One region of the Labrys neptuniae genome, then DNA from elsewhere that is predicted to be linked to it. Evidence: riboswitches for the same ligand, from Rfam matches in the RefSeq annotation. Region 1 holds a riboswitch; the other holds the start of a gene.
What was found. Region 1 has a riboswitch for cobalamin ahead of metE (5-methyltetrahydropteroyltriglutamate--homocysteine S-methyltransferase). Riboswitches for the same ligand answer to the same signal wherever they lie in the genome.
Positions count from the first base shown of each region.

Region 2: it holds a riboswitch for cobalamin, as region 1 does, so the genes downstream of both, ABXS05_RS28040 (CbtB domain-containing protein) here and metE (5-methyltetrahydropteroyltriglutamate--homocysteine S-methyltransferase) in region 1, are expected to answer to the same signal.

Region 1 covers NZ_JBFNQD010000027.1:322-4,531, forward strand. The annotation lists gene ABXS05_RS33065 (TonB-dependent receptor plug domain-containing protein) at 1-1,690, opposite strand, end outside; cobalamin riboswitch at 1,804-1,998, opposite strand; cobalamin riboswitch at 2,089-2,286, shown strand; gene metE (5-methyltetrahydropteroyltriglutamate--homocysteine S-methyltransferase) at 2,551-4,210, shown strand, end outside.
Region 2 covers NZ_JBFNQD010000014.1:68,869-73,078, reverse strand. The annotation lists gene ABXS05_RS28055 (efflux RND transporter periplasmic adaptor subunit) at 1-32, opposite strand, end outside; gene ABXS05_RS28050 (UDP-glucose dehydrogenase family protein) at 476-1,792, opposite strand; gene ABXS05_RS28045 (histidine phosphatase family protein) at 1,910-2,464, opposite strand; cobalamin riboswitch at 2,502-2,648, shown strand; gene ABXS05_RS28040 (CbtB domain-containing protein) at 2,679-2,891, shown strand; gene ABXS05_RS28035 (CbtA family protein) at 2,910-3,680, shown strand; gene ABXS05_RS28030 (J domain-containing protein) at 4,151-4,210, shown strand, end outside.

The DNA.
Region 1 (4,210 bases):
CCGATAGATTGAGCGCCTCCATCGGCGACCAGGCGACCTGAAGGCTTGCCTTGTGCTTGGGCCGCCGCAACAGGCTGAGTTCGGTGACGTCGTTGCGAGCAATGGTGAAGGTGTAGTCCCCCCTCAACGATACCTGCTCGTTTACCCGGACCGAGACGAAGGATTCGTTGCCATAGGTCGTGGCGCGGCCAACATTCACATTGGTGGTGAAGGTCTCGTTGTAGTCGATCAGGTTGCGGATGCGGTTGTAATAGAAGGTAGAACCGATGCGCAGGCGATCTCCCCACAGAGGCTGCTCGAAGCCGAGGTCGTAGCCGCTGCTTTCTTCGGGCTTCAAATTGCGGTTGGCATAGAAGAAGGGTGTATAATCGCGATAGAGCTGGCTGAGGGTCGGCGCCTTGAAGCCGGTGCCGTAGCTCGCACGCAGCACCGTACCGGTCGCCGCGATGGTATAGGCCGGCGCGATGCGCCAGGTGAGACGGCCGCCAAAATCATCGTTGCGGTCGTAGCGCAGGTTCGAGGTGAGATAGAAATTCTCGAACCAGTTGGACTGAATCTGGGCAAAGACCGCCGAATTGCCGCTGGAGGCGGTAAGATCCTCGGTCTGGAGGCGATAATTTTCTCGTTCCAGCCCGAAAGTGACCTTGTGCGCGTCGGTAAGGGCGATCTCCTGGCGCAGGTCGAACTTCAGGCGCTCGCCGATGCTGGTGGAGGGCGGCGTCATGTTCTCCGGCGAGGGCACGCTGCGGCGGCGATCCCTGAGATAGTCGACACCCAGGACGGTGCGATAGCGCTCGTCGAGCGAGTGCCAGACCACCTCGCCGCGCGTGAGCAGCAGGTCTTCGGTCTGCGAGCTGTGCAGGGCATTCGGTCCGGTGAAGGAATCGCCGGTGAACAGGAGTTTCGAATCCGAATAGCGCGCGATCAGGCTGGCGCTGAGACTGTCGCTGAAATCTGCCCCGAGTCTGGCCGAGTAGACGGTGTTGTCATAGAGATTGCCGATGGCCCGCTGGCCCGGCGGCAGCAGGGCGACCGGCGTCACCGGCGTGTCCGTGGCGCGGAAATGGTCGATGCCGAAGGCATAGTTGAAGATCGAGTGCGAGCCGCTCAGGCCGATGCGCTGGTTGAAGGTGCCGAAGGAACCGCCTTCCAGCAGGGCCGTCAGTTTCGGCGTCCCCGATCCCTTCCTGGAGGTGATGGCGATCACACCGCCGATCGCATCGGCACCATAAAGGCCGCTTTGCGGGCCGCGCAGCACCTCGATCCGCTCGACATCGCCGGCCAGCAATTTGCCGAAATCGAAGGCGCCGTTGGGATTGCCGGGATCGCCGACATCGATGCCGTCGACCAGCACCTTGACGTGATTGGCGTTGGTGCCGCGCATGAAGACCGCGGTCTGGCTGCCCGGGCCGCCCGCCTGCACCACATTGAGGCCGGGCACGGTGGCCAGCACGTCGCTCACCGTGCGGCGCTGCGCCTTCTCGATCTCCTCGGCCGTGACGACCGTGACGGTGCTGCCGAGTTGGTTGGCGGGCGTGGGCGCTCCCGTCACGACGACGGGATCGAGTTCGATCGGTTCTTCGGCGCCTGCCGGCTGCGCCTGGGCGGGAAGGATCGACAAAACGGCAAGGGAGGCAAAAAGCCCAAGCCCGATGGCGGGCAGCTCGGCTACAGGGAAACGGTTGATCACGTCAGACCTCGTCGCGACGTCCAGTGGCCGTCACCGCGAGGAGGCCCATACCACAGCGTCTACGGACGCGAACGGTTCGGCTTCCATCGGAACACCCCGCCCGATGTCTTCACGCGTGACCACGGCTGACGGCAGGTCTCCTGGCTGGCGGATCGCCGTTTCCTGCCGCCTTCCCGGATCGCGATCCAGTGGCCGTACTGGCAGGAACTCACCGCTCACAGTTGCGGGGGCAGCCGCGCTTCGGGCGTATCCGCCCTCGTCGCGTTCCCATTTGATCCTCGAAAGGAACCGTCCCCTGACGCCGTAGTGGGGTTGGACACCATGGTCAAGCAGCAACGACAAGACATCCCCACATAAACATGTCTTTATATCTCTCTTGACTTCCGAGACGCCTTGTCGTTTGGTGTCGCGGTCGAGGTTCTTCCATTCTCGCAATGGAAGCTAAGAGGGAAGCCGGTGCGATGCCGGCGCTGCCCCCGCAACTGTAGACGGCGAGAGCTTGCCTCATCATGCCACTGCCTGCCCCGCGCAGGTGGGAAGGCAGGCAGGTTCGGTGAGCCGTGAGCCAGGAGACCTGCCCCGACGAATGTAAACGTCCTCGGGCGGGGTGTCCCGGTGGTTGCATGACAGAGCCGGTGTCCCTGGCCGCGTCAGGCGCTCCCGTACGGCCTTTGCCCCCAGTTCTCATGGGGTCTGCCGATGTTCAAGCTTCAAACTGCCATCATGCGTTACGATGCCGTCGATCCGGCTGTCCGACGACGAATGCGTTGCGGCGTGCCCTGACCGCACGCCGCCTCTCCGCCTCGACCCATTCACTCATCGCGAACCGGGACCGCAAAGGTCACCGGCCGGAGACACGCATGTCCATTCCCATTTCGACGCTCGGCACGCCACGCATCGGCCCACGCCGCGAACTCAAGACGGCCCTGGAGGCCTTCTGGGCCGGAAAGCAGGACGAAACCGCCCTGCTCTCGACGGCAGCCCAGCTGCGCGCCAGCAACTGGGCCCGGCAGAGCCTCCTCGGCGTCACCCATATCCCCTCCAACGACTTTTCGCTCTACGACCAGGTTCTCGACATGAGTGCGACGGCCGGCGTCATTCCCCGCCACTATGGCTGGGAAGGCGGCCCCGTTCCGCTTTCGACCTATTTCGCCATGGCGCGCGGCAGCCAGGGCCGTAACGATCGTGGCCATGACGATCGCGACCATGCGGGCTGCAGCCATGGCGGCCATGGCGGCGGTGTCCCCGCTCTCGAGATGACCAAATGGTTCGACACCAACTATCACTACATGGTCCCCGAATTCCGTCGCGGCCAGGCCTTCGAACTGGCCTCGGCCAAGCCCATCGACGAATTCAGGGAGGCCGCAGCGCTCGGCTTCCACACCCATCCCGTGCTGATCGGGCCGGTGACCTATCTGCTGCTCGGCAAGAGCAAGGATACGGACCTCGATCCTCTCGCCCTTTTGCCAGGGCTCCTGCCCGTCTATGCCGAGATCCTGCGCAGGCTTGCCGCTGAGGGCGCGGACTGGGTGCAGTTCGACGAGCCCTGCCTGGTACTCGATCTCGACGAAAGGACGCGAAAGGCGCTGCGCCACGCCTATGACGTTCTCACCGGCGCCGTCTCCGATCTGAAGATTATGATCGCGACCTATTTCGGCGGCCTCGGCGACAATCTCGACTTGGCACTCGGCCTGCCCAGCGCCGGCCTGCATCTCGATCTCGTCAGGGCGCCCGCGCAGTTGCGACAGGCGGTCGAACGGGCACCGGCGGACAAGGTGCTGTCGCTGGGCGTGATCGACGGGCGCAATGTCTGGCGGAGCGACCTGACCGCCTTGCTGGATCGCATCGAGCCGGCAGTTGCAGCCCTCAGGCCCAACCGCGTCGTCCTCGCCCCGAGCTGTTCCCTGCTCCACGTTCCCTACGATATCGAGGCCGAGAGCGCGTTCGATCCCGAACTTCGCAGCTGGCTGGCCTTCGCCGTCCAGAAGATCGGCGAGCTGAAAACCTTGTCGACAGCCCTGGTCGACGGGCGGCGGGCCGTCGCTGATGAGCTTGCCCAATCGGACGCGGCAGCTGCGGCCCGCCGCATATCCGCCCGTATACATGATACTGGCGTCGCTGCCCGAATGGCTGAGCTCACACCGGCCATGGGCGAGCGGCAACATCCCTATCCGCTGCGCCGCCGGGCCCAGGAGTGGCTCGGTCTGCCGCCCTTCCCCACCACGACCATCGGCTCCTTCCCGCAGACCGGCGCCGTGCGCAAAGCGCGCGCCGACCATGCCAAGGGCCTGATCGGCGATGCCGATTATTACGACTTCCTGCGCGAGGAGACCAGGCAGGCAATCGCCTGGCAGGAGAAGATCGGCCTCGACGTGCTGGTGCATGGCGAATTCGAACGCAACGACATGGTGCAGTATTTCGGCGAGCAACTGGCCGGCTACGCCTTCACCCGACATGGCTGGGTCCAGAGCTATGGCTCGCGCTGCGTGCGCCCGCCGATCATCTATGGCGATGTCTCGC
Region 2 (4,210 bases), on a different contig from region 1:
AGCCGACCCATTCTGCGACGCAACCTCGACATGAACATCCTCGCAAGCAACGCGCCTCAGCCAAGCCGCCCGCATGGCTAATGGCCTTGTCGCGGGCACTGGAGCTGGCGTCTGGAAATTTTGCAGGATTTCCCAGCCTGCGCCGCCAGGGCAGGGTCGGAGATCCTGTTCAGCGCTCCACCGGCCGGAATCGCGGTCGAATCGCCGTGTGAGCCTTATAGTATGATAATTCTTAGCGCTTTGATCCAATCAAGATCGGCGCCCTGCAACCATGAGTTGGGACTTGGTGCAAATCCGCAACAGCACCGTCATTTCTCGCGCCCGTGCTTGACACCCGCTTGGCTACATTCCGATCGGTGCGAACCGGCGGTGCCGGCTTCACCTCAGAAACGAGGCGAGGCCCTCTCGCTGGCTTCTGAAGCCAGCAGCGCCGCGCCTGCGCCGGTTTGCGCAAATATGCGGGAATGTCGTCAGCTCAGGGCGCCGTCCCCTCGCGCCCGATGCTCTCATAGCGGAAGCCGTGCCGCTTCATGTCTTCGAGCCGGTAGATGTTGCGCAGGTCCACGATCACCGGCTGCGTGAGCAGGTTCTTGACCCGCTCGAGGTCGAGCGCCCGGAACTCGTCCCATTCGGTGACGATCACCGCGACATCGGCACCATCGAGACAGTCATAGGCACTGGAGCGATAGTCGACATCGCTCAGAACCTTGTGGGCCTCCTCCATCGCCTGGGGATCATAGGCACGAACCTTGGCTCCCTTGTCCTGCAAGGCGAGCACGATCGGGATCGAGGGGCTGTCGCGCATGTCGTCGGTGTTCGGCTTGAAGGCAAGGCCGAGCAGGGCCACCGTCTTGCCGGCGATATTGCCGTCGAGGGCCGCGATGACGCGGCGGGCCATCGCCGCCTTGCGGGCATCGTTGACGCCGACCACCGCTTCCACGATGCGCAGGGGCACGCCATGCTCCTGGCCGGTGCGCAGGAGTGCCAGCGTATCCTTGGGAAAACACGAGCCGCCGAAGCCCGGCCCGGCATGCAGGAATTTGGAGCCGATGCGGTTATCGAGGCCGATGCCGCGCGCCACCTCCTGCACATTGGCGCCGGCCTTCTCGCACAGATCCGCGATCTCGTTGATGAAGGTGACCTTGGTCGCCAGGAAGGCGTTGGCAGCGTATTTGATCAGTTCGGAGGTGCGCCGGGCCGTGAACAGCAGCGGCCCCTGGTTGAGATGGAGCGGGCGATAGACCTCGGCCATCACCTCCTTGGCCCGTTCGTCCTCGGTGCCGACCACGATGCGGTCGGGGCGCTTGAAATCCTCGATCGCCGCCCCTTCGCGTAGGAATTCGGGGTTTGAGACCACGCGGACATCGGCGTCGGGCCGGACCTCGCGGATCAGCCGCTCGACCTCGTCCCCAGTGCCGACCGGCACGGTCGACTTGGTCACCACCACCGTGAAGCCCTCGACCGCCGCGGCGATCTCGCGTACCGCCCCATAGACATAGGACAGGTCCGCATGGCCGTCGCCGCGGCGCGAGGGCGTGCCGACGGCCAGGAACACCACGGCTGCATCGCGCACGGCGGGGGCGAGCTCGGTGGTGAAGGACAGGCGCTTCTCGCGCACATTGCGCGCCACCAGATCCTCCAGGCCCGGCTCGTAGATCGGCATGCGGCCGGCCAGCAGGCCCTCGATCTTGGCCGGATCCTTGTCGACGCAGGTGACGACATGGCCGAAATCGGCGAGGCACGCCCCCGTCACCAGGCCGACATAACCCGTACCGATCATTGCAACGCGCATGACATCAATCCTGTTTGGGCGACTAACCCGTCAGAGGCGTGTCTACAAAAGGCCCGGCGACATGCCAATGACGAAAAAGGAAAAGCAGCACTGCGGGAAGGCCCAGCCGGAGCGCCTCTATGTCTCCAGCCGCAGCGACCAGCCGCGGGCAGAAGGCCTGAGATCGGCGCGCGCCAGCGGAGCGGCCTCGATGCGCCAGAAGGAACGAGGCTCGCTGCCGAGGACATGAATGATCGCCGCGCGCAACACCGAGGCATGAGTAACGGCCAGGGTGAAGCCCTCGAACCGCCCGCCATCGAGCCAGGCGCCGACCCGCGCGATCAGGGCCGCAATGCTCTCTCCGCCATGCGGGCAGGCCTGCGGATCGGTCAGCCACGCCCCAAGCGCTTCGGGCTCGGCGGCGGCCACCGCCTCCAGGCCAAGCCCCGACCAGCGGCCATGGTCGCATTCGCGCAGTGCCTCGTTGATCTCGGGTTCGAAGCCGAGGGCCTGCGCCGTCTGGCGGGCCCTGAGCGCCGGACTGCTCAGGATGCGGGTCGCCTTGGCAAAACGCCACTGCAGGTCCCGGGCCGCCTGTGCCCCCCTTGCGTCGAGCGCCTCGTCGAGCGGAAACCCCGCCGCACGCAGTGTGGGCGTCGCGCCATGGCACAGCAGGGTCAGGCGTGGCGTCATGAAGGCATTTCCCCAAGATAAAGTCGCTTCCGGAATATTGACATATCCGTGACTTGGGCTCTTATGGAAGAGCTTTGCCAAGGGTGGGAAGCCGGTGGAATTCCGGCACGGTCGCGCCACTGTGAACGGCGGCGCTGCGGCGTCAATCCGGAAGTCAGACCTCTTCCAAGGCAGCATGACTCGTAACGGGACGCGTAATCCCAAGGAGCTTTTCATGACCACCGCAACTCTGGCACCCGTCGCCCAGCAGCCGATCGCCATCCCGGTCCGCGAGATCCTGCCCTGGGCGCTCTTTACCGTGCTCCTGGCCGTGCTCGCCATCTATTTCGTCGGCGCCGAACAGGGCGCAACCTCGCTGATTCCCGGCGTCTACATCCACGAATTCGTGCATGACGCTCGCCATCTGCTCGGCTTCCCCTGCCACTAGGGCGCTTGGACACACGACATGGTTAGATCGCTTTTGATCCGGGGGATGCTGATCGGCATCCTGGCCGGACTGTTTGCGTCTGGCTTCGCCTGGGTGTTCGGTGAACCCCAGGTCGACGCAGCCATCGCTTTCGAGGAAAGCCACGCATCCGAGCCGGCGCCCGCTCCGACAGCTGCGCCGGCTCCCGGCGCTGCGCAGACGACCGCAGCCCATGAACACGAGGAAGAGCCGGTCAGCCGGCCGGTCCAGGCCAGCTACGGGCTCGTCACAGGCATGGTCGCCTATGGCGCAGCGCTCGGCGGCATCTTCGCCCTGATCTTTGCCTTCGCGCAGGGCCGGATCGGCAGCCTCAGCCCGCGCGCAACCGCCGGATTGATCGCCGTCATCGGCTTCGCCGCCATCATGGTGGTGCCGCAGATCAAATATCCCGCCAATCCACCGGCCGTCGGCAATCCCGACACGATCGGCCTGCGCACCGCCTTCTATTTCGGCTTGATCCTGCTGTCCCTCGTGACGATGGCGGCGGCGCTGGGCACCGCGAACCGGCTCGCCGCCAGCCTCGGCCGCTGGAACGCCAACCTCGTGGGGGTGGCAGCCTATCTGGTGGTGATGGTGGTGGCCATGGAGATCTTGCCGACGGTCAACGACATCCCGGCTGATTTTTCGGCCACGGTGTTGTGGAAGTTCCGTATCGCCTCACTCGGCATCCATGCCGTGCTTTGGGCAACGCTGGGGATCGCCTTCGGCATTGCAGCACAGAAACTGCTGCAGGCCCCCGCTCGCCACTGAAAAGAGGCCGGTCAACCGCGTCAAACGTCGCATTTTTACAACACTGGCCCGATTTCAGGCCGGTTTTCAAAATTTATTTCATTTCGCACTTGCGAAATGAACCGATGAGGATCACTTTAGGGACGTGGCGGATGCGCCTTTGCGCTCCCCCACTGCCCTCCTTGGGCGTTTCCTCCCTAAGACTTGGGCCGCCATTTGGGCGGCCTCTTTCTTTTTCGGGTCAGCGGACCCCATATTTCAAATTCTGCAGCGGCATTTCGCCTCGATTAACCCCAGGGCAAAGCGTGCTCAGCTATGAATGCTTGGTTGCTTTCGCTTTCTGGCTCCAAGCCATTCCCATGGATTGGCTGAAGCGTTTTTGCGATTTGATGTGCTTCGTTCAAGTTACAAAACGCTCTTGCGTCCAAGCTCGCGCTTGCCCATTTGTGTTCACCCTCGCATAGTGTGTCATTATGGATCTGGACTCGCCCTTGTTTGATCGCATCCGGGTGCGCCCAAGGGCCGAAGAGGTCCAGCCGGCGAGCGTACGG